DNA from 2 places in the Citricoccus sp. K5 genome. Region 2 is predicted to be linked to the other one. Evidence: predicted binding sites of a transcription regulator. Region 2 holds the regulator's gene; the other holds the start of a gene.
The links. Region 2 encodes HrcA, which represses chaperone genes, less so after heat shock. Its sites were predicted from a motif close to TTNGCACTCGNNNNNNNCGAGTGCNAA; they were not measured.
Positions count from the first base shown of each region.

Region 1: groL (chaperonin GroEL) is a predicted target of HrcA. The motif match lies at 2,922-2,948, and genes of this name have one in related genera.

Region 1 is NZ_LR732817.1:341,883-355,497, reverse strand. Features, by position in the region: gene BOSE125_RS01555 (DUF4031 domain-containing protein) at 49-981, shown strand; gene groL (chaperonin GroEL) at 1,106-2,743, opposite strand; gene BOSE125_RS18095 (LytR C-terminal domain-containing protein) at 2,991-3,674, opposite strand; gene BOSE125_RS01540 (DUF3263 domain-containing protein) at 3,771-4,088, opposite strand; gene BOSE125_RS01535 (uracil-DNA glycosylase) at 4,213-4,902, shown strand; gene BOSE125_RS01530 (threonine/serine exporter ThrE family protein) at 4,911-6,875, opposite strand; tRNA gene BOSE125_RS01525 (tRNA-Val) at 7,002-7,078, opposite strand; gene BOSE125_RS01520 (thioredoxin domain-containing protein) at 7,196-7,939, shown strand; gene BOSE125_RS01515 (SpoIID/LytB domain-containing protein) at 8,054-9,958, opposite strand; tRNA gene BOSE125_RS01510 (tRNA-Thr) at 9,994-10,070, opposite strand; gene BOSE125_RS01505 (thioredoxin domain-containing protein) at 10,152-11,030, opposite strand; gene BOSE125_RS01500 (trehalose-6-phosphate synthase) at 11,278-12,861, shown strand; gene otsB (trehalose-phosphatase) at 12,858-13,615, shown strand, end outside.
Region 2 is NZ_LR732817.1:1,498,499-1,507,018, forward strand. Features, by position in the region: gene ybeY (rRNA maturation RNase YbeY) at 1-133, opposite strand, end outside; gene BOSE125_RS06720 (PhoH family protein) at 123-1,106, opposite strand; gene BOSE125_RS06725 (16S rRNA (uracil(1498)-N(3))-methyltransferase) at 1,182-1,967, opposite strand; gene dnaJ (molecular chaperone DnaJ) at 1,964-3,109, opposite strand; gene hrcA (heat-inducible transcriptional repressor HrcA) at 3,161-4,174, opposite strand; gene BOSE125_RS06740 (DUF3097 family protein) at 4,379-5,251, shown strand; gene BOSE125_RS06745 (DUF4870 domain-containing protein) at 5,343-5,774, shown strand; gene hemW (radical SAM family heme chaperone HemW) at 5,794-7,074, opposite strand; gene lepA (translation elongation factor 4) at 7,093-8,520, opposite strand, start outside.

The sequences.
Region 1 (13,615 bases), 1.2 Mb from region 2:
GGTGTCGAGATGCCCACACCAAGTCGACGGAAAACTAGGATGGGCTGCATGACGGTGCTGATCGATCCGGCGCGGTGGCCGGCCCACGGCACCGTGTTCTCCCACTTGGTCTCGGACCGCTCCCTCGAGGAACTGCACGCCTTCGCGTCGGCGGCCGGCATCTCCCGGCGCGCCTTCGACGGTGACCACTATGACGTCCCCGTGGAGCGCTATGCGGAGCTGGTGGCACGGGGCGCCGAGGAGGTCAGCGGTGCGGATCTGGTCCGCCGGCTCGTGGCCTCCGGACTGCGCATCCCGGCAGCCCAACGGGCAGGCAAGCTGGACAAGGTCCTGACCCAGCGGTTCAATCGGCTGTTTCCCGGGACCTCTCCCCTGGAGCGGGAACCGGTGGTGGCGGATCTGTTGGCCCGGTGGTCCGAGCCGCACCGGCATTACCACGACCGCTCGCACCTGCTCGCCGTGCTCAGAGCCATCGATGTGCTGGTCAGACACGGCGAGGACTGCGGCCGGTGGACGCGCAGCGTGAAGTTGGCCGCCTGGTTTCACGATGCCGTCTACCGTGGCGACCCGGCCCTGCCGGAGGGGCAGGACGAGGAGGACTCCGCCGTGCTGGCCGAACAGGCCCTGTCCGAGGTGGGGCTGCCGGATCCGGAGATCGAGGAGACGGCACGGCTCGTGCGGATGACCGCCACCCATGATCCGGACCCGGGCGACCGGACGGGGGCGGTGTTCAGTGACGCCGACCTGGAGGTGCTGGGCCGCTCCCGGGGGGACTATGCCCGCTACCTCTCGGCCGTGCGCCAGGACTTCGCGCACGTACCCGACGCTGACTTCGCCACCGGGCGGGCCGGCGTCGTCCAGTCCCTGCTGGCCTTGGACCCCCTGTACCGGACCACCACCGGCGCGAGGCTCTGGGAGCGCCATGCCCGGCGGAACCTGTCCGCTGAGCTGCATCCCACCGCGCGGCACTGGACCCGCTGACCCCTCGTTGTCAGTCGAGTTGGCGTGGGTGTTAAACGCCGGGACCCCCACCAACTCGACTGAAAGCGAGAAGGCGGGGGTCCCGTGAGAGCTGGGCGCTCAGTGAACCTCAGGGGTCACTGGATCACATCATGCCGCCCATGCCACCCATACCGCCCATGTCGTCGCCGCCCGGCATGGCCGCAGCCGGCTCGGGCTTGTCGGCCACGACGGCCTCGGTGGTGAGGAACAGACCGGCGATCGAGGCGGCGTTCTGCAGGGCAGAGCGGGTCACCTTGACCGGATCGTTGACGCCGGCGGCCAGCAGGTCCTCGTACTCGCCGGTGGCGGCGTTGAGGCCATGACCGTCCGGCAGGGAGCGGACCTTGGCAGCCACGACGCCCGGCTCCAGGCCGGCGTTGAAGGCGATCTGCTTCATCGGGGCCTCGATCGCGACCTTGACGATGTTGGCACCGGTGGCCTCGTCACCCTCCAGGGAGAGCTTGCCGAAGGCCTTGGCACCGGCCTGGGTCAGGGCCACGCCGCCGCCGGCGACGATGCCCTCCTCCACCGCTGCCTTGGCGTTGCGCACGGCGTCCTCGATGCGGTGCTTGCGCTCCTTGAGCTCAACCTCGGTGGCGGCACCGGCCTTGATGACGGCCACGCCGCCGGCCAGCTTGGCCAGGCGCTCCTGCAGCTTCTCGCGATCGTAGTCCGAGTCGGTGTTCTCCATCTCGGCGCGGATCTGGGCCACTCGGCCGGCGATCTGCTCGGCATCGCCGGCACCCTCGACGATGGTGGTCTCGTCCTTGGTGATGACGACCTTGCGGGCGGTGCCCAGGGTCTCGATGCCGGCGTTCTCCAGGGTCAGGCCGACCTCTTCGGAGATGACCTGGCCACCGGTGAGGATGGCGATGTCAGCCAGCATGGCCTTGCGGCGGTCACCGAAGCCCGGAGCCTTGACGGCCACGGACTTGAAGGTGCCCTTGAGCTTGTTGACCACGAGGGTAGCCAGGGCTTCGCCCTCGACGTCCTCGGCGATGATCAGCAGGGACTTGCCGGACTGCATGATCTTCTCGAGAAGGGCGACCATGTCCTTCACGGTGGAGATCTTGGAGTTGACGATGAGGATGTAGGGATCCTCCAGCACCGTCTCTTGGCGCTCGGCGTCAGTGACGAAGTAGCCGGAGAGGTAGCCCTTGTCGAAGCGCATGCCCTCGGTCAGCTCGAGCTCCAGGCCGAAGGTCTGGGACTCCTCGACGGTGACGACGCCTTCCTTGCCGACCTTGTCCAGCGCCTCGGCGATGAGCGAGCCGATCTGGGTGTCAGCGGCGGAGATGGACGCGGTGGCGGCGATCTGCTCCTTGGTCTCGATCGGCTTCGCGGAGGCCACGAGCTCCTCGATGACGGCGGCCACGGCCTTCTCGATGCCGCGCTTCAGGGAGAGCGGGTCAGCTCCGGCCGCGACGTTGCGCAGGCCTTCCTTGACGAGGGCCTGGGCCAGCACGGTGGCGGTGGTGGTGCCATCACCGGCGACGTCGTCAGTCTTCTTGGCAACTTCCTTGACGAGCTCGGCACCGATCTTCTCGTACGGATCGTCGAGCTCGATCTCCTTGGCGATGGAGACACCGTCATTGGTGATCGTGGGGGCGCCCCACTTCTTCTCCAGCACCACGTTGCGGCCGCGGGGGCCGAGGGTGACCTTGACCGCGTCGGCCAGGGTGTTCAGACCCCGTTCCAGGCCGCGGCGCGCCTCTTCGTCGAATGCAATGGTCTTGGCCATGTGTGCACTGTCCTTTCTGGACCTTGGCGTTGCTTGGCAGTGTTCAACTGACCTGTGCAGTGCCCGCGACGGACGGCCCGGAGCCGGGCCTCACCACGTTCAGGTCTGCTCCGAGGCCACGACCACCCGCATGCCTGCGGGTTTTGGCAGTCACAACCTCAGAGTGCTAAGTCCATATTTAGCACTCGCACCCTCCGAGTGCAAACAGCAGCCGGTCTGTGGGACGGCTTTTCAGCGTGTGGGCGAATCAGCCGGCGTAGTCGGAGCTGAGCACCACGGCGACGCCGGGCACGCGCGCCTCGTAGACCAGCGGAAGGCCCAGCTCGGCGGCCACGGCCTGGGCGGTGGTCTCGTTCTGCGAGTAGTACACGGCCGAGCCGGACACGGAGAAGCCCTGCCAGTTCCCGGAGCCGGCCACGGTGAAGCCGCCGGAGGACAGGGCGCCGGAGACCCGGCCGGCCAGGCCACCGATCGAGGAGGCGTTGTAGACCTCGACGGGTGCGGAGGTGTCCCCGGTGTCGGCGGCCGCTTCGGACTCGGCAGGATCGGACGCAGCCGGATCAGACTCGGCGGAGGACGTCTCCTCGGATGCTGCCGTCTCGGCCGGTTCGGAGGGCTCCGAGGATTCGAGATCCTCCGGTGAGGAGGTCATCTCGCCGGAGGGGCTGGCCTCGGGCCCGGTGGACTCCGCGGGGGCCTCCACCGTAGCTGAGGCGCTGGCGGAGGCCCCCGCGTTGGCCGGGTCGGAGGGCAACAGCGAGGGCAGGACCAGGAAGGAGAAGGCTCCCACGGCCAGGGCCAGGGCGGCCGCGGCGGAGATTCCCACCAGGCCCGAGGAACCGGTCGTCAGGGAGGGGTCGGCCCGGTGGGTTCCCTTGCGGTCCCGGTAGGCGGGGACATCGTCGAATTGATCATGCGGGTACTGCGTCATTGGCCACCATCACCAGATTCTCGGCTCCACGGCGTGGCTCCCGGATGAGCGGGGGACGTCATGGAGATGGACACGGCCCGACCGCCGGTGCGGTACTCAGGCCTCCTGCCGCCGGGCACTGCGTGCACGGTGGCGCGTGGTCCGTAGTCTACGCAATCTCTTGACAAGCATGGGCTTGTGCGCCAGCGCCTCCTGACAGTCCAGCAGACCGTTGAGCACCTGGTAGTACGTGGTGGCCGAGAGGGAGAACCGGTCGCGAATGGCCTGGTCCTTGGCCCCGCCGTATTTCCACCACTGGTCCTCGAAGTCCAGGATGTCCCGGTCGCGCTCGGACAAGGCGTCCACGGCGGGATCCACGGCACTCTCCGACGGAGTCGGTGCACCGTCCGGCTCGGCGGCGTTCGCTGCAGTCATGAGGAGTCCTTCCAACGGGGTACTCCACAGTCTACCGGCCGAAACTACACCGGTGTCATTCGCCCGGGCCGCTGAGGGTCGGTGCCTGGACGCAGGACGCCGGCCGGACCGGTAGTCTGCCGACGTGGACCTCATCGCCCCCTTGGATCCCGGCTGGGAACACGCCCTGGCCTCGCAGCGCGAGGCCCTGGCCGCCGTCGGGCAGAACATCCAGGCCCGACGCGCGGCCGGAGAGCAGATCCTGCCCGCGCCGGAGAACGTGCTGCGCGCCTTCCGGCAGCCCTTCGAGCAGGTGAAGGTGCTCATTTTGGGGCAGGACCCATACCCGACGCCGGGACACCCGATCGGGATGAGCTTCGCGGTGGACCGGCACGTGTCCCCGTTGCCGCGCTCACTGACGAACATCTACCGGGAGCTCTCCAGCGATGTGGGCGTGCCGCCCGCCGCCCACGGGGACCTGAGCGTGTGGGCGGACCAAGGTGTCCTGCTGCTCAACCGCGTGCTGACAGTGGCCGCCGGGGAGCCGGCCAGCCACCGCAGGCTCGGCTGGGAGGGCATCACGCAGACCGCCGTCCAGGCCTTGGCCTCCCGCGGCACACCGCTCGTGGCGATCCTCTGGGGCGCCGATGCGCGGAAGATGGCCCCCATATTGCAGGAGTGTGCGCCACCGGACAGTCCAGTGGGGATCGTCGAGTCCGCGCATCCCTCGCCGCTGTCCGCACGCCGCGGGTTCTTCGGTTCGAAGCCCTTCAGCCGGACGAACGAGTTGCTTCAGCAGGCTGGAGCCACCCCGATCGACTGGCGCATCGGCTGAGAGACGCGTCAGCGACGGCCGATGCGGCGCCGTTCGTTGGCCTGGAAGGCCGTGGTGAACGGACGCGCGATGGTGTCGCCGAGGACCACGCCCGCCGCGATGGCCATGATGACGACGGCGGCGTTGAAGAGCCCGATGACGCCCTCCATCATCTCCCCCGTGTCCATGGCGATCTTGTACATGGAACGGAAGATGGTCAGACCCGGCAGCAGGAAGAGGATGCCGGGGACGGCGACGACGAGCTGAGGTGCACCCATGCGCAGGGCCACGTAGCGGCCCAGGGCGCCGATCGCCACGGCGGCGATGGCGGGGGTCAACCGGGACCCGACACCGATGAACTCGGCACCCACATACACGGCAAAGCCGGCCAGGGACACCACGGCGGTGGGCAGCAGCAGTCGCCATTCGGACTGCTCGAAGATGGAGTTCCAGGTGGCGGCTGCGAACACCAGGATGCCCAGCAGCCACACGGGATAGTCCGCGAAGGGCTCTTGGGCCAGGTCGAGCTCGCGGACCCCGAGCATGGAGGAGAACACGGCGGCGGCCACGATCCCGGCGATCAGGGCGGCGAAGACCAGGAAGGCCGAGACGAAACGGCCGGCCGCCGTGACCGGGAAGCCGTTGATGGCATCCTGCACGGCCGAGACGAAGCGCCCCGAGGGCAACAGCAGCATGATCCCGCCGGCCACCACGAGGGACGGCGCGAGGTCCACGTCCAACGTGTACAGCACCAGCGCGATCATGGTGGCGATGAAGCCGCCGGCCATGATGGAGAAGAACTCCGGGATCCGCGCCTTGCCCAGCAGGTCCACCACGGTCATCATCAGCATCATGGACAGGAAGGCCACCCCGGCGCCGATCACACCGCCGCCGATGAACACCACGAAGGTGGCGGAGAACAGACCCGCGGCCACGGTGGTCAACCAACCTGGGAAGGGCTTGGGCTTGTGCCGGATGTCAGCCAGGGTCTGCTGCGCCTCGTCCCGGTCCATCTCGCCGGCGGCCACCGCGGCGACCAGACGGTGCAGCAGGGCCAGCCCGGCATAATTCTGCGACCAGGACCGCACCACGCGGTGCAGGGAGTACGGGGTCTTCCCGCTGGGCGCGTAATTCAGGGCGATGGACTGGTTGGTGATGTCCACCTCGGTCTCGTGGACACCGAAGGCCTGGGTCACCACGATGATCGAGGTCTCCACCTCGAGGGCGCCGGCCCCGAAGCGGAACATGGTCTCGCCGAGTTTCAGCGCGAAGTCCAGGGTGGTCCGGGCATCAGCGTCCGCGTTGCGGGTGGTGCGCAGGTACGGGTTGGCATACGGGCTGGTGGCGATCCGGTCCACGATGGACAACGTCTGGGTCGGCAGCGGCTCCGAGTACATCATCCGCTTGAAGGCGGAGCCGCCCGAGAACCGCAGGCGGCCCTTCGACGGCTTCTTCTCCCGCTCCGGGACGCCAACCGTGCCGGTGGTGCCGATCGGGGCCGTCGCCGGGGTCTCCCCCGTGGTCGGCTCGGAGGGCGCCAGCACGGATTGTGGCACCGGGTCAGAGGCCGGCGGTTCCGTCAGCGGGGTGTCGGTCAGGGTCGCATCGCCCGGCGGCCCGTCGGCCGGCCGTGCATCGGTCGGCCCGACGCCGGCTTCCCCACCCGGGGCGGTCGGTCCACCCACCACGGTGGTGCCGGAATCCGTGCGCACCGGGTCAGCGGTCTCGACTGACTGGGTGGGGGTCGGCGCCGTGGGATGCTCACCCGTCGCGGGGAGCCCGGCGGCCTCGGCTGCCGGGCCGAGCGCGAAGTCGATGGCCAACGTCGGGGCAGGCACGGTCTCCGGATCGGCCTCGGGGCCCGTGCCGGTGGTGGCGTCGAGGTAGTCCTCCGGCGAGCGCCGGGAGGGCTTGATGATGGGGATCTGGGCGAGATCGGCGGGCGGTTCCTGCGCGTGCCGATGACCAGACCGGGTTTCGGGGATCTTCTCCACTGCCGCTCCCTTCCCTGCCGAGCCGCCACCACATCCTGATCCGGTGGGCGCCGGACAACACTGTACTGTCCTGTGAGATGCCGTCCTGTTAACGACTGAAGGGCCCGCTCCGGGCCCTTCAGGATGTGGTGGATCTTACTGGACTCGAACCAGCGACCTCTCGCGTGTGAAGCGAACGCTCTAACCAACTGAGCTAAAGATCCATCATGCCAGGCCAGCACTCTGACGAGGGGCCAACAGCTATGAAAGCCTACCAGAACAGGCGATGAACCAGAAAACGGCGCCGCAGTCGCCCCGGACGTGCCCCTAGGATGGCAGTCATGCGCACCAAACCGGCCGAGAGCACTGACACCACTTCGTCCTGCCCCACATCCTCCCCCCGGCCGGCGCGGCTCGGTGTCACCCTTGCCCTGGCGGCGGCCACCGTGGTGGCTCTGACGGGTTGCGCCGATGCCATCCGCAATGCCGAGCACGGCGGCTCCTCCGATCCTGCCGCTTCCTCGTCCTCTGCACCGCAGCAGACGGCCGGGACCGAGGCGTCCGGGGTGCAGATCTTCGAGGACTTCGCCTGCCCGCATTGCGCGGCCTTCCACGAGCAGAACGGGGGCCTGATCCACGGCCTGGTGTCCGGTGGCGAACTGGAGGCCGACTACCGCATCGTGGACTTCCTGGGCCGGGGCGACCCGGAGTCCTGGTCCACGCGGGCCGCCAACGCGTACTACTGCCTGGAGGATTCGCTGGAAGCGGGCACCGGGAGTGGGAACGAGGCAGCCGGCAACAAGCTGCACGCCTTCCAGTCCTGGCTCTTCGAGCAGGCCACGGCCCAGCCGGACGATGCCACCCTGGTGACCCAGGCCGATGAGATCGGCGGAGGTGCCGCGTCGGTCGAGCAGTGCGTCACCGAGGACGGTGGGGCCCCACAGATCACCGCCGCCATGTCAGACTTCTCCGACTTCGGGCTCCGCGGCGTCCCCTCGGTCTACTCGACGGCCGACTCGATGTTGTACAACCCCGAGCAGCACGGCGACCTCAAGGCCTGGCTGACAGACCGCTCCGGGCGATGACCGCCGCATACCGCACGTATGGCAGGGAAGCTGGGAACGGCCGGTATAGGAAGGTGAAATAGATCCTCGCGAGGACCGGCGAAACCCTCGATACTTCACCGTTTCATCTGTCTTCTAGCGCGGCGTCACTGAGAAGACCCACGCCGACTTGGTGCCGACCGCGGACCGGAACTCGGTGCCGGTCAACTCCCTGGTGGCGCCGTCCTTGTTGGACGCGGTGACGGTCTGGGCGCTCAGGTCGCTGCCCCTCGTGACACGCACAGCCACGATCTCCTTCAGACCGAAGGCCCGCGCCAAGGCAGCCTGGCTGACGGACTGAGTCCACGAGGCGTTCGGGTTATTGGCCGCCGCGGAAACACTGTAGGGATCGGGACGGGCCGTCAAGTACGGCACGGTGGTGCCGGACCACACATCACCGGAGTTGCGGGTGTGCCCGCCACTGGAGGAATAGTAGGTGGCATCGGCCACGGAGCCGTTGTGCCACAGGCTCAGGGCCGTGACCGGCCGGCGGGAGGCATCGCGTCTGAGCGTGGCGTCCACTGCCGCCGTCCAGCGGGCACCCCAGTGGGTGCTACCCGTGTGCTCGTCCTCCTTGGCCCATCCCGTGAACTTCTGGGACTGGGTCTCATCCCAGACGTGGCACGCGCACTCGGCCTTCAGTGACCCCATGTTGCGCAACGCATAGGCTCGACCGGCCACCGCCTGCGCCTGCAGTGCCGCGGCGGGCCAGGAGGACGGCATCTCTGCCAGGCCGTAGAGGTATTCGTCGTTCATGCGCAGCTCAGTGACGACGTTGAGCTTGCCGTTGACCACGGTGACCACGAGCTTGCCATGACGCAGCACGAGGTCGTTGCTGGAGCCGTTGGCTCGCGGAACGGTGACCGTGGACGGCTGGCCGGACCAGAATCGCGTTCCGGTCCACTCGAGGACCACCGAGGACCCCCGCGTCCGTGTGCCGTCCGGCATGGTCACCGCCACGGTGCCGGCCTGTTCTGTCAGCTGCACGGCGCCGGCGGTCTGCGGCACGGCCGCGTCCCCGCTCGTGCGAACACGCACGGAGCCGGATCCGTCGATGGAGGTGGACTCGGTGGAGAGCAGGTGAACGCGGATGTTCTGGGCCGCCCGGGATGAGGACCAGATCCGCTGGGCCGGACTGTAGTAGTGGTGCAGGATCTGCTCCACCGAGCTGCCGCCGCGGGCCATGGCCGCCGCTCCGTACTGACTCATGCCCACACCATGTCCCCAGCCGGCCCCCTTGACAGTGAAGTCGGCCGGCACCACGGAGGTATCGAAGCCGAGGACGTCGGCCACCGCCCGGATGAGTTGGGACGCCTCGCCCCGGGTGATGGGCTGGGCCGGGCGGAACGTGCCGTCGCTGCTGTAACCGTGAGAGGCGCCGATGTGCTTCAACCAGGAGATGTACGGGTGGTACGCGTCGCCGCGCCTCACATCCGTGAAGGGCTTTCCGGACGGGGCCGAGTAGACAGGGTCTGCAACCATGTAGAGCAGTTTGGCCAGCTCCCCGCGGGTGATGTGCCGTAGCGGCTTGAACTCCCCGTCGGCGTAGCCGGTGACCATCTTCCGGGAGACCATCCAGGTGATCGGGGCGTAGTCCCAGTTGCGGGTGTCCTCAACGTCCGGGAAGCCGCTGGAGGACGGGGGAGAAAACCTCGGTTTCATCAGTCGGTATAGAAGGGCTGAGGCCTCGGCGCGGTTGAGGTGGTCGGCCACGCCGAAGGTCGACGTCCCGGACCGCCCTGTGGTGATCCCGGATCGCACCATCCACATGACGGGCTGGTAGAACGTGGAGTCCTCGGGGACGTCCGAGAAGGAGGCGGTGTTCGTGGCAGTGGCAGTGCTGGCGGCCAGGACGGGAGCGGCCGACAGGGTCAGAACGGCAGTCAGGGCCAGGGCCATGACCACGGCAAGAGTCCTGCGCAGGATTCCGGGCGACGCGTACGGGGAAGCGCGGACCGGTTCCGCTCGATGCGTCGGCGGGGTTGCGATGACAAGGGGCATAGTTCCTCCAGGACAAGCGGGCTCTCGCCCCTCCATGGAGCCCCCTACCGGATTCGAACCGGTGACCCCCTGTTTACAAGACAGGTGCTCTGGCCAGCTGAGCTAAGGAGGCGAGAAGGGCCGGCACCGTACCTGTCAGCAAGTCTGCTGACGTGGACGGAAACCGGCCCTTCCAGAGTAGCGGATCAGGCGATCAGGACGCGTCCATGATGCCCTGGGCCCAGTCGGTGAAGGACTGGCCCTGCTCGGCGGTGGCCCAGTTCTCGCCCTGGACCCACACGGACGGGGTACCCGCCACGCCCGCGGCACGGGCCTGGGCGCCGGAGTACTTCACGTAGGGACGGTAGGTGTTGCCGTCCACGCAGGAGTCGATGTCGGCTCCCAGGCCGGAGGCCATGTCCTTGAGCTCGTCGTCGCTCAGGCCCTGACCGCCATGGCCGGTGTAGGACCCGAAGACCTCGCTGAGGAAGGAGTTGTAGTTCTCCGGGGAGTTCTCCGCCACGCAGGTCGCCGCGTTGGCGGCGCGGGAGGAGTAATTGCCGGTGGCGGGGTTGTCCAGGAAGTCCAGCATGCGGTACTCCACGGTGACCTCGCCGGCGTCCAGCCACTGGTTCAGCTGCTCGGCGTTCTCCGTCTCGAAGCTGGCACAGTGCACGCAGTTGGCGTCGGCGTAGACGATGATCTGGGCCGGTTCACCGGCCGGGCGGGCCTCCGCACCGGGGACGGTCTCGGGCTGCTCGCCGGTGGCCTCCGGGATCTCGACGGTCGTGGCGTCGACCTCCTCGAGGCCTTCGTCGCCCGGGGCGAGTTCGGAGGTGGAGGTGAGGGTGATACCGCCCTGGTCGTTGCCCGCGCTCGGCGCGGGGCCGGCGTCGGGAATGGAGCGGGACGAGTTCATGAAGATGACGCCGATCACCACGGCGATGACCACCACGACGCCGATGACGACGCCCCAGCGCACCATGAGGGAACGCCGCTTCTCCTGGCGGCGCTGCTCCTCCTGCATCTGCCGGGCCTTCTCACGGGCGGTCTGCTGCCGTTCGGCCTTCGTCTGATTCTTGCTAGTCGCCATGGTCCTGCCTGTCGTCCTGACTCTCGGGGTCGCTGCGGTGTCGTGTAGCCGGCCGGTATCCCCCATACCATCCATCGGCGGGCCGTGGGCCAGACTACCGGGCCAACCTGAGAAACCTGTTCACACTGTGGCAACCCGTCAGGGCGGTCCCTGGCGATAGGCTCGGGAACGGACGAGGACAAGGAGGTCCGCAGTGAACAACACCACCGTCGACATCCCCACCGGCACCGTACCGTTCGTCGAGAAGCTGGCCGGGGATCCACCGGCGCCCGGCCACTCCGACCTGGTGGTCGTGGCCAACCGCCTGGCAGTGGACCGCGTGCTCGAGGAGGACGGCACCAGCTCGTGGCGCCGATCGCCCGGAGGCCTGGTCACCGCGCTGGCGCCCATCATGACCCGGCAGGAGGGCGCATGGGTCGGATGGGGCGGTTCCCCGGAGGAGGAGCTGGACGAGCCGCTGGAGCCCTTCACCTATGAGGGCATGCACCTGGTCCCCGTGGCCCTGACCGAGCGGGAGCTGGTCGAGTACTACGAGGGGTTCTCCAATTCCACCCTCTGGCCGCTCTATCACGACGTCATCGCCCGCCCGGAATTCCACCGGCAGTGGTGGGACACCTATCAGCGGGTCAATGCGCGCTTCGCCCATGCCGCGGCCGCCACCGCCGCCAAGGGGGCCACGGTCTGGGTGCAGGATTACCAGCTGCAGCTGGTGCCCCGGATCCTGCGCCGGCTCCGCCCGGACCTGCGGATCGGCTACTTCCACCACATCCCGTTCCCACCGGTCGAGATCTACGCGCAGCTGCCGTGGCGCCGCCCGGTGCTCGAGGGCCTGCTCGGCGCGGACCTGATCGGCTTCCAGCGCCGCTCGGACGTCTCGAACTTCCAGGGCGCCGTGCGGCGCATCCTGGGCTCCTCGTTCCGTTCCAATACGGTCCAGGTGAAGGAGCACGACGGCGGCGCCCGCACCGTGGGCGCGGCCGCCTTCCCCATCTCGATCGACGTGGACACCATCACGGACCTGGCCCAGGACCCGGACATCCAGGCCCGCGCCCGGCAGATCCGCGAGGAGCTCGGCAACCCGAGCACCATCCTCCTGGGCGTTGACCGTCTCGACTACACCAAGGGCATCCGGCACCGCATCAAGGCCTTCTCCGAGCTGCTCGAGGACGGCCGGCTGAGCGTGGAGGACGCCTGCCTGGTGCAGGTGGCCAGCCCGTCCCGGGAGGGCGTGGACTCCTACAAGGAGCTGCGGGACGAGATCGAGCTGTCCGTCGGCCGCGTCAACGGCACCTTCGACACCATGGGCCACACCGCCATCCGGTACCTGCACCACTCCTATCCGGTCGAGGAGATGGTGGCGCTCTACCTGGCCGCCGACGTCATGCTGGTGACGGCGCTGCGGGACGGGATGAACCTCGTGGCCAAGGAGTATGTGGCGGCCCGCGGCGGCTGGGGCGGGGTGCTGGTGCTCTCTGAGTTCGCCGGGGCCGCGGACCAGTTGCGCAAGGCCCTGCTGGTCAACCCCCATGACATCGACGGGCTGAAGGAGGCCATCATGGAGGCCACCGAGATGTCCGCCGGTGAGGCCACCAAGCGCATGAAGTCGATGCACCGGCAGCTCATCACCCATGACGTGAACAAGTGGTCCCGGGACTTCCTCGACCGCCTCGGCGGTGCGGTCCCGGCGGAACGCTCCGGACCGGAGGACGGCGGACAGCAGTCGGCCTTCATGGACACCGACGACGACCGCGAGCGCCGGGACCACGAGGTCGACGAACCCTTCGACGGGAGCGGGACGGCTGACGGTTCCACACCGGAGGACGAACGATGACCGGTCCGGGGCTGGCCACCGCCCTGCAGGAGTTCGCCGCGCGGGAATCGATCCTCGTGGCGCTGGACTTCGACGGGGTCATGGCCGAGCTCGTGGACCTGGCCGAGAACGCCCGCCCCCTGCCGGCGAACGCCAGCGCGCTGGCCACCCTGGCGGGACTCCCGGGCGTTCACACGGCGCTGGTCTCCGGCCGAGCCCTGGAATCACTGCTGGCTGTCGCCTCGCCCCCGGAGTCGACGCTCCTCATCGGTTCGCACGGCGCCGAGCGCCGCCTCGGCCCGGAGGCGCCCCCGCTGGAACTGGACGAGGAACAGGCTCGGGCCCTGGCCGCCGTCGGGCAGGTGTTGGAGCCCGTGGCAGCCCGGTATCCGGACTCGTGGGTGGAGACCAAGCCGGCGGGCCGGGTGCTGCAGGTGCGACTGGCCCGTTCAGACGAGGCGAGGCGCCGGGCCGTGGCCGAGGCCGAAGAGGCGTTGGGCGAGCTGGCCGGGCTGGCCGGCCTGGCACCCTTCTTCGTCGGGCACGGCAAGGACGTGCTGGAGGTCGCCGTGGTGCGGGCGGACAAGGGCCAGGGGCTGGACCTGCTGAGGTCTGTCACCGGGGCGGAAGCGGTGTTGTTCGCCGGGGACGACGTGACGGACGAGACGGGATTCGCCCGGCTGGACCCGGCCCGGGACGTGTCCATCAAGGTCGGCCCCGGAGAGACCGGAGCGCAGTTCAGGATCGGCGGGCCGGCGGACGTGGCCTCCGTGCT
Region 2 (8,520 bases):
CCTCGTCCACGCACACCACGGAGAGTTCCGCACCCGGATGAACGTGCAGCGTCTCCAGGACGGAACGGGACAGGGCGAGCAGCGCCTCCTCGTCGACCTCAATGCCGGACTCGTTGACGATCTCAATGGCCATCGGTGCGTCCCCCAGCGTTCTCGTAGGCATCCACGATCCGGCTCACGAGGCGGTGGCGGACCACGTCGACGGACTGCAGCCGGATGACGGCGATGTCCTCCACGCCCTCCAGAATGGAGACGGACTGCGCCAGGCCCGAGTTGGTTCCCCGCGGGAGGTCGACCTGGCTGGTGTCGCCGGTGACGACCATGTGAGAGCCGAAGCCGAGGCGGGTCAGGAACATCTTCATCTGCTCGACCGTGGTGTTCTGGGCCTCGTCGAGGATGATGAACGCGTCGTTGAGCGTGCGTCCGCGCATGTAGGCCAGGGGGGCCACCTCAATCGTCCCGTCCGCCATGAGCCGCGGGATGGACTCGGGTTCGACCATGTCATGCAAGGCATCGTAGAGGGGCCGCAGGTACGGGTCGATCTTCTCGCTGAGCGAGCCCGGCAGGTACCCCAACCGCTCCCCCGCCTCGACCGCCGGCCGGGTGAGGATGATCCGGTTGACCTCCTTGGCCTGCAACGCCTGGACCGCCTTGGCCATGGCCAGGTAGGTCTTGCCGGTGCCGGCGGGACCGAGACCGAAGGTGATGGTGTTCTGGTCGATGCTCTCCACATAGTGCTGCTGGTTCGCCGTCTTGGGCCGGATCTTCCGGCCGCGGCTGGAGAGGATCGAGGCAGAGAGCAGTCCGGAGGCCTGGGCCCCTGATCCACCCCGCACCAGACTGGTCACCTGTTCGATGACCTCGGGGGTGATCGAGGTGCCGCGCCGGGCCAGGCCGTGCAGGTCCTCGATTACCTGGCGCGCCTGCTGCACGTCCGGGACGGGGCCCTCCACGTCCAGGTCCTCACCGCGGACGGAGACGGTCAGATCCGGATAGAGGCCGTCGAGGATCCGCAGCAACAGGTCCTGCGGGCCGAAGGTCCGCACCATGGTCTCCGCCGAGGCGAAGGAGATGGTGATGTGGTCACGTTCCGTGGAAAGACTCAAGGGAGGTGCTTCAGCTCCTGGCTGGTGGGACAACTACTGGGACAAAGGGTGGGGCGGGTGGACTACGAGGTCAGTCTACGTCCGCGGCCCGAACCGTCCCAGCAGCTGCTGGAGGACAGCGACGGCGGCCGGACCGGCGGTGGAGGACCGGAGCACGTGGTGCCCCAGCAGCACGGGCCGCCCCCCGGCCTCGACCAGGGCGGCGGTCTCGGCCGGGCTGATGCCGCCCTCGGGGCCGACCACCAGCACGATCCGTTCTACCCGTTCCACGGTCCCGCGGGCCAGAATCCCCGTCTCGGCAACGGCCTCGCCCAGTGACTGCCGCGCGTCCTCGTGCAGGACGAGCACCAGGGAGCCGGGCCCGCAGACCGACGCGACCCCGACGCCGTCGAGCACCTTCTCCGTGCGGGGCACCTGGGTGCGGCGTGCCTGCTTCGCGGCCGAGAGCAGCGCCCCCTCCCACTTGGTCACGGCTTTGGCTGCTTTGTCACCCTTCCACCGCACGATGGACCGTTCGGCCTGCCAGGGGTGCACGGCATCGAGCCCCAGCTCCGTCGCCGTCTGGATGGCCAGCAGGTCCCGGTCGCCCTTGGCGAGGGCCTGGACGAGCACGAGTTCTGGGTTCGGCGCCGGCTCGTCGTGGACGGTCTCGACGGTGACCTCCAGCCGGTCGGGCGCCGCGGAGTGCACGGTGCCGCTCACGCGCCGGCCGGATCCGTCCGCCACGTCCACGCGCTCCCCCGGCGACAGGCGCATGACCTGGACCGCGTGCCGGGCCTCGGCACCCGAGACCACCACGCTGGCCCCCGCCGAGGCGGGGGCCAGCTCGCCGTCACCGACGTAGAAGAGGGGGTTGCTCACAGGTTCTTGAGGTTGTCCCGGAACTTGGAGAACAACCCGCGGTGTTCCGTGGTGCCGTGCACCAGGTCCTCACCGCGCAGACCGGCCAGCTGCTCCAGCAGGGCGCGCTGCTCGTCGTCGAGTCTGGTGGGGGTCTCCACCCGCAGGGTGACCCTGAGATCACCGCGGCCGGAGCTCCGCAACCGGCCGACGCCCAGGCCCTTGAGGGTCTGCACCTCTCCGGACTGGGTGCCGGCCTTCACCGGCACCTCCTTCTCACCGTCGAAGGTGTCCAGCGTGAGCGTGGTCCCCAGGGCGGCGGCGGCCATCGGCACGCTCATCGTGGCCAGCAGGTGATCGCCGTCGCGGACGAACACATCGTGCTGACGCACCTCGATCTCCACGTAGAGATCGGCATTCGGGCCACCGCCGGGACCGGCCTCGCCGCGGCCGGCGAGCTGAATCCGGGTCCCTGTGGCCACACCGGCGGGGATCTTGATGGTCAGTGAGGTGCGCTCACGGATGCGTCCCTGCCCGGAGCACTCGCGGCACGGATCCGGGATGACGGTCCCGAAGCCCTGGCAGGCCGAGCAAGTCTCGGCGGCCATGACGGTGCCGAGGATGGAGCGGACCGGCCGGCGGATGGCGCCCTGACCATTGCAGATGGTGCAGGTCTCCGGATGCGTGCCCGGCTGACTGCAGCTGCCGTCACAGGTGGGGCACACCACGGCGGTGTCCACCTCGAGGGTCTTCTCAGTGCCGAAGACCGCATCACTGAGGTCGAGCTTGGCCGTGATGAGGGCGTCCTGCCCCCGCCGCGCACGGCTGGCGGGACCACCGCCCCTGCCACCACCCATGCCGCCGGAGCCGCCACCGCCGAAGAACGTCTCGAAGATGTCCTGGAAACCACCGAAATCGGCACCGCCGAAGCCGCCGCCCATGCCGCCGGTGCCGTTCTCATGGCCCGTGGCGTCATAGTTGCGGCGCTTCTCCTGATCCGAGAGGACCTCGTAGGCACGCGTGACGTTCTTGAACTCCTCGGAGGCGTCGGGAGCCGGATTCACGTCGGGATGGAGCTTGCGGGCCAACTTGCGATAGGCGCGCTTGATCTCCTCGGCGGAGGCGTCCCGGCCAACGCCGAGCACCTCGTAATGGTCAGCCACGGTCTGCGGTGTTCCTTCCGGTGGTGGGGTGGTGGATGCCGGTCCTGGCCGCTACTGCGACAGGATCCGGGACAGGTATCGGGCGATTGCCCGCACGGCGGTCATGGTGCCCGGGTAGTCCATACGGGTGGGGCCCACGACGCCGAGCTTGGCGCCGGAGCCGGGGCCGTAGCCTGCGGCGACGACGGACGCCTCGGACAGGGATCCGGTGTTCTCGGAGCCGATGCGCACGCTGAGGCCACGCACATCCTGCTCCATCTCGGTCAGCAGGCGCAACAACACGACCTGTTCCTCGAGCGCTTCCAGGATGGGGCCGATCGAGAACGGGAAGTCCCCGGTCGAGCGAGCCAGGTTGGCAGTGCCGGCCATGATGATCCGGTCCTCCCGGCGTGCCGCGAACATCTGGTCCAGCTGGGTGGCGAAGGCCAGGGCAAGATCCCGATCCTCTGCCGGCACCTCGGCCAGGGCGAGCCGGAGACCCTCGGCAGCCTGCACCGGTGTCAGCCCGTCCAGGTAGCGCAGGAACTGCTGCTTCAGCACGGACAGGGACGTCTCGTTGGCCTCGACCTCGAGGCCGAAGGCGCGCTGGTCGACCTGTCCGGTGGACAGGATCACGACGACGAGAGCCCGGCGGGGCGCCAGGAAGACGAACTCGATGTGCCGGATGGTGGACGAGTCCACGTGGGGGTACTGCAGCACGGCCACCTGGTTGGTGAGCTGCGCGAGCAGCCGCACGGTGCGGGCCATCATCTCGTTGAAGTCCCCATTGGCGTCCAGCAGCGTCTGCACCGCGCGCTTCTCGGCGGCGGACAACGGCTTCACCTCGGAGATCTGGTCCACGAAGATCCGGTAGCCCTTGTCCGTGGGGATGCGTCCGGAGGAGGTGTGCGGGGCCACGATGAGCCCCTCCTCCTCGAGGGCCGCCATGTCATTCCGGACGGTGGCCGAGGACACGCCCAATTGGTGACGGTCCACAAGGGCCTTGGAGCCGACGGGCTCGCGGGAGGACACATAGTCCTCCACGATGGCCTGCAGCACCTGCATGCGGCGCGGCTGCTCGCTCATCGGTTCCTCCTGCCTGTCATCCGGCTTAGCACTCGACGCTTTGAAGTGCCAAGTCTAGACCTTGTGTCCAATCGATGTACCACCACTTCCCCGCGACCCTGCGGGTTCCGGCACGGAGCCCGCCCACCGCCGGGCTCGTGCCGACCGCGTGCCGCGCGAGCCGCTGCACGGTTACGCCGGGTCCTCTTGCTAGCGTCGATGCCCGTGGAATGGAACAACTGGGGCCCGGGCACCCTCGACGGCGGCTTCCGCCCGACCGCCCGCACCGTCGAGAAGGTCCCCGCGAACCGGGGCGCCGTCCTGGAGGACACGGAGACCGGATTCACCGGTGCCGTCCTTCGGGTCGAGAAGTCCGGCGGTGTACACCTGGTCGTCCTGGAAGACCGCCGGGGACGCACGAAGTCCTTCCCCTTGGGTTATGGCTTCCTCGTGGACGGTGAGCCCGTCGAGGTGGTGCCCCCCACACCGGGCGGCACCCCCGGTGACTCCCCCGCGAAACCGGCCCGTACGGCGTCGGGTTCCCTGCGCGTGGACAACGCCCGGGCCCGCACGGCGCGGGCCTCCCGCATCTGGGTCGAAGGGCTGCACGACGCCGAGCTCGTGGAGAAGGTCTGGGGTGAGGACCTGCGTCTGGAGGGGATCGTGGTCGAGCCACTGCACGGGGTGGACGACCTGGCAGGCGCCATCAGGGACTTCTCACCCGGTCCGCAGCGCCGGCTCGGCATCCTCGTGGACCACCTCGTGACCGGGTCCAAGGAGGAGAAGATCGCCGTCGAGGCCATGAAGGTCCCCGGGGCGCGCGGCAACGTGCTGATCGTCGGTCATCCCTACGTGGACGTCTGGCAGGTCATCAAGCCCTCCGTCCTGGGCATCGGCGCCTGGCCCGTGGTGCCGAAGGGCCAGGACTGGAAGACGGGCATCCTCGCCGGCCTCGGCTGGCCACACCGGACCAAGGAGGACATCGGCCTGGGCTGGAAGAGGCTGTTGTCCCAGGTGCGGACCTATGCCGACCTGGAGCCGACCCTGCTGGGCCGGGTGGAGGAGGTCATCGATTTCCTGACCGCCGCGGAGCACTGACCGTCCACCGACCTGCAGGGAACTCCCGGAACCCGGCGGTACACTGACGACCGAACGCCACCCATCACCTCCGAACGGAAAGGCCCAGGACGTGTCCCAGCAGGAGCCCGGCAGTCCGCACCGCCCGCGCCCCGGCGCCGCCCCCCGGCGCGATCAGCAGCTGCAGGGGTCACCGGACCAGGCCAAGCCGCTGACGCCGGCCGAGGACCGTCAGTGGGCCACCCTCGCACACTTCGGCGGCTTCCTCGGATGCATCCCCTCCCTGGTGATCTACCTGGTCTTCCGCCACCGGGGTCCGTTCACGGCCCAGGAGGCCAAGGAGGCGCTGAACTTCACGCTGCCGCCCACGGTACTGGCCATCGTGGCGAACCTGCTGGCCCTCATTCCCATCGTCGGCGGCATCTTCGGCATCGTCGCCATGCTCCTGTGGCTGTTCATGACGGTCTCCGGCGTGGCGGCGGGCATCCAGTGCAACAAGGGCCGCCCCTATCGCTACCCGCTGAACCTGCGCCTGATCCAGTAAGCCCGGTCCGGAGCCGGCGCTAGAACCCGGCCAGTCGCCGGACGATCGCGTCGTCCAGCAGCCGGCCCTGCAGGGTGGGCACCACCCGGCCGGCCAGCGCCGCCCGTCCGTCCAGCAGTCCCTCGCCGATCATCGCGGCGATCTCCTGGCGCCCCTGGGCGCCGCCGTCGGGCGCCTGCTCCAGGGCGGCCGTCGGCAGCCCGTCCGAGAGCCGGACGCCCAGCATGACGCGCTCCAGGAACCGCGCCTCGGCGTCGGGTTCCTCCCGGCCGACGGACGGGGAGATCCCGGTGGCCAGTCGCTGCGCATAGGCCGCCGGATGCTTGGCGTTCCAGAACCGGACGCCGGCCACGTGTGAGTGGGCGCCGGGGCCGGCGCCCCACCAGTCCTGGTCACGCCAGTAGGCCACATTGTGCCGGGCCCGGTGGATGCCGCGGTCCTCGGGATCGTGGGCCCAGTTCGAGATCTCGTACCAGCGGTAGCCGGCCTCGGCGAAGAGCCGCTCGGCCAGCAGGTACTTGTCTGCCTGGTCGTCCGGATCCACATCCGGCACGGTCCCCCGCTTCACGGAGGTCCCGAACTTGGTTCCCTCCTCCACGATGAGCGAATAGGCCGAGATGTGGTCCGGTGCCAGGGCCAGTGCCGCCTCGACGGTGGTGCGCCAGTCCTTCAGGGACTCCCCCGGCGTGCCGTAGATCAGGTCCAGGGACACCTCCAGGCCGGCTTCCCGGGCCCAGCCGACGGCGGCCGGGACGTTCTCCTGCCGGTGCGTGCGGTCCAGCGTGGCCAGCACGTGCGGGACGGCGGACTGCATGCCGAAGGAGACCCGGGTGAATCCACCGGCGGCCATCTCCCGCAGGGACTCGAGGGAGACCGAGTCGGGGTTGGCCTCCGAGGTGATCTCCGCGCCGGGCGTGATCCCGAAGACGTCCCGGGCCCTGCCGAGGATACGGACCAGGTCTGCGGCGGGCAGCAGGGTGGGCGTGCCGCCGCCGAAGAAGACGGTCTCCAGCGTGCGCGGGGGGATCTCCGAACCGGCCAGCGCCTGCGCCGCGAAGTCCAGCTCACCGGCCACGGTGTCCGCGTAGGACGACCGGGACGCGCCGGGGCCCAGGTCCTCGGCGGTATAGGTGTTGAAGTCGCAGTAGCCGCACCGGACGGAGCAGAACGGGACGTGCACGTAGAGGCTGAAGGTGCGCGGCTGGCCGGCCTCGGCCGCCTCACGCACCCGGTTCCCCACCGCTGCGGGGAACCGGCCGTCGTCGGGCGCGGGGTCGCCGAGGGGAAGGATCGAAGGCAAGGTGTGTTCGTCCCCGCCCTACTTCTTGGCGCCGGTCTCGGAGCCAGCGCCGTCCGACGACAGCGCGGCGATGAAGGCCTCCTGAGGGACTTCCACGCGGCCGACCATCTTCATGCGCTTCTTGCCCTCCTTCTGCTTCTCCAGCAGCTTGCGCTTACGGGAGATGTCGCCGCCGTAGCACTTGGAGAGCACGTCCTTGCGGATGGCGCGGATGTTCTCGCGGGCGATGATGCGCGAGCCGATGGCCGCCTGGATCGGCACCTCGTACTGCTGGCGCGGGATCAGCTCCTTGAGCTTTCCGGTCATCATCACGCCATAGGCGTAGGCGTTGTCCTTGTGGGTGATGGAGCTGAACGCGTCCACGGTCTCACCCTGGAGCAGGATGTCCACCTTGACCAGGTCGGCGGTCTGCTCGCCGTCGGCCTTCCAGTCCAGCGAGGCATAGCCCTTGGTGCGGGACTTGAGCAGGTCGAAGAAGTCGAAGACGATCTCCGCCAGCGGGATCCAGTAGCGGATCTCCACGCGTTCCTCGGAGAGGTAGTCCATGCCCTTCATCTGGCCGCGCTTGCCCTGGCAGAGCTCCATCACGGAGCCGATGAACTCGCTGGGGACGATGATCGTGGCCGACGCCATGGGCTCGGCGACCTCGTTGATCTTGCCCTCCGGGAACTCGGACGGGTTCGTCACCGTGACGACCGTCTTGTCCTCCTTGGTGACCTCGTAGACCACGTTCGGGGCGGTGGAGATCAGGTCCAGGTTGAACTCGCGCTCCAGGCGCTCACGGATGATCTCCAGGTGCAGCAGGCCGAGGAACCCCACGCGGAACCCGAAGCCGAGGGCCACGGAGGTCTCGGGCTCGTACACCAGGGCGGCGTCGTTGAGCTTGAGCTTGTCCAGGGCATCACGCAGCACGGGATAGTCGGAGCCGTCGATCGGGTACAGCCCGGAGAAGACCATCGGCTTGGGATCCTCATAGCCACCGATCTGTTCCTGCGCCGGATTGCCGGCACCCGTGACCGTGTCACCGACCTTGGACTGGCGGACGTCCTTGACACCGGTGATGAGGTAGCCCACCTCGCCCACGGAGAGACCCTTGGAGGGTTTGGGCTCCGGGGAGGACACGCCGATCTCGAGGAGCTCGTGGGTGGCCCCCGTGGACATCATCCTGATCTTCTCGCGCGGGGACAGCTTGCCGTCCACCACGCGGACATAGGTGACCACGCCCCGGTAGGTGTCATACACGGAGTCGAAGATCATGGCCCGGGCCGGGGCGTCCGGCTTGCCCGTGGGAGCGGGGACAGCCTCCACCACGCGATCGAGCAATTCTTCGACCCCGACGCCGGTCTTACCGGAGACCCGAAGGATGTCCTCCGGCTCGCAACCGATGAGTCCCGCGATCTCCGCGGCATACCGGTCCGGATCGGCAGAGGGCAGGTCGATCTTGTT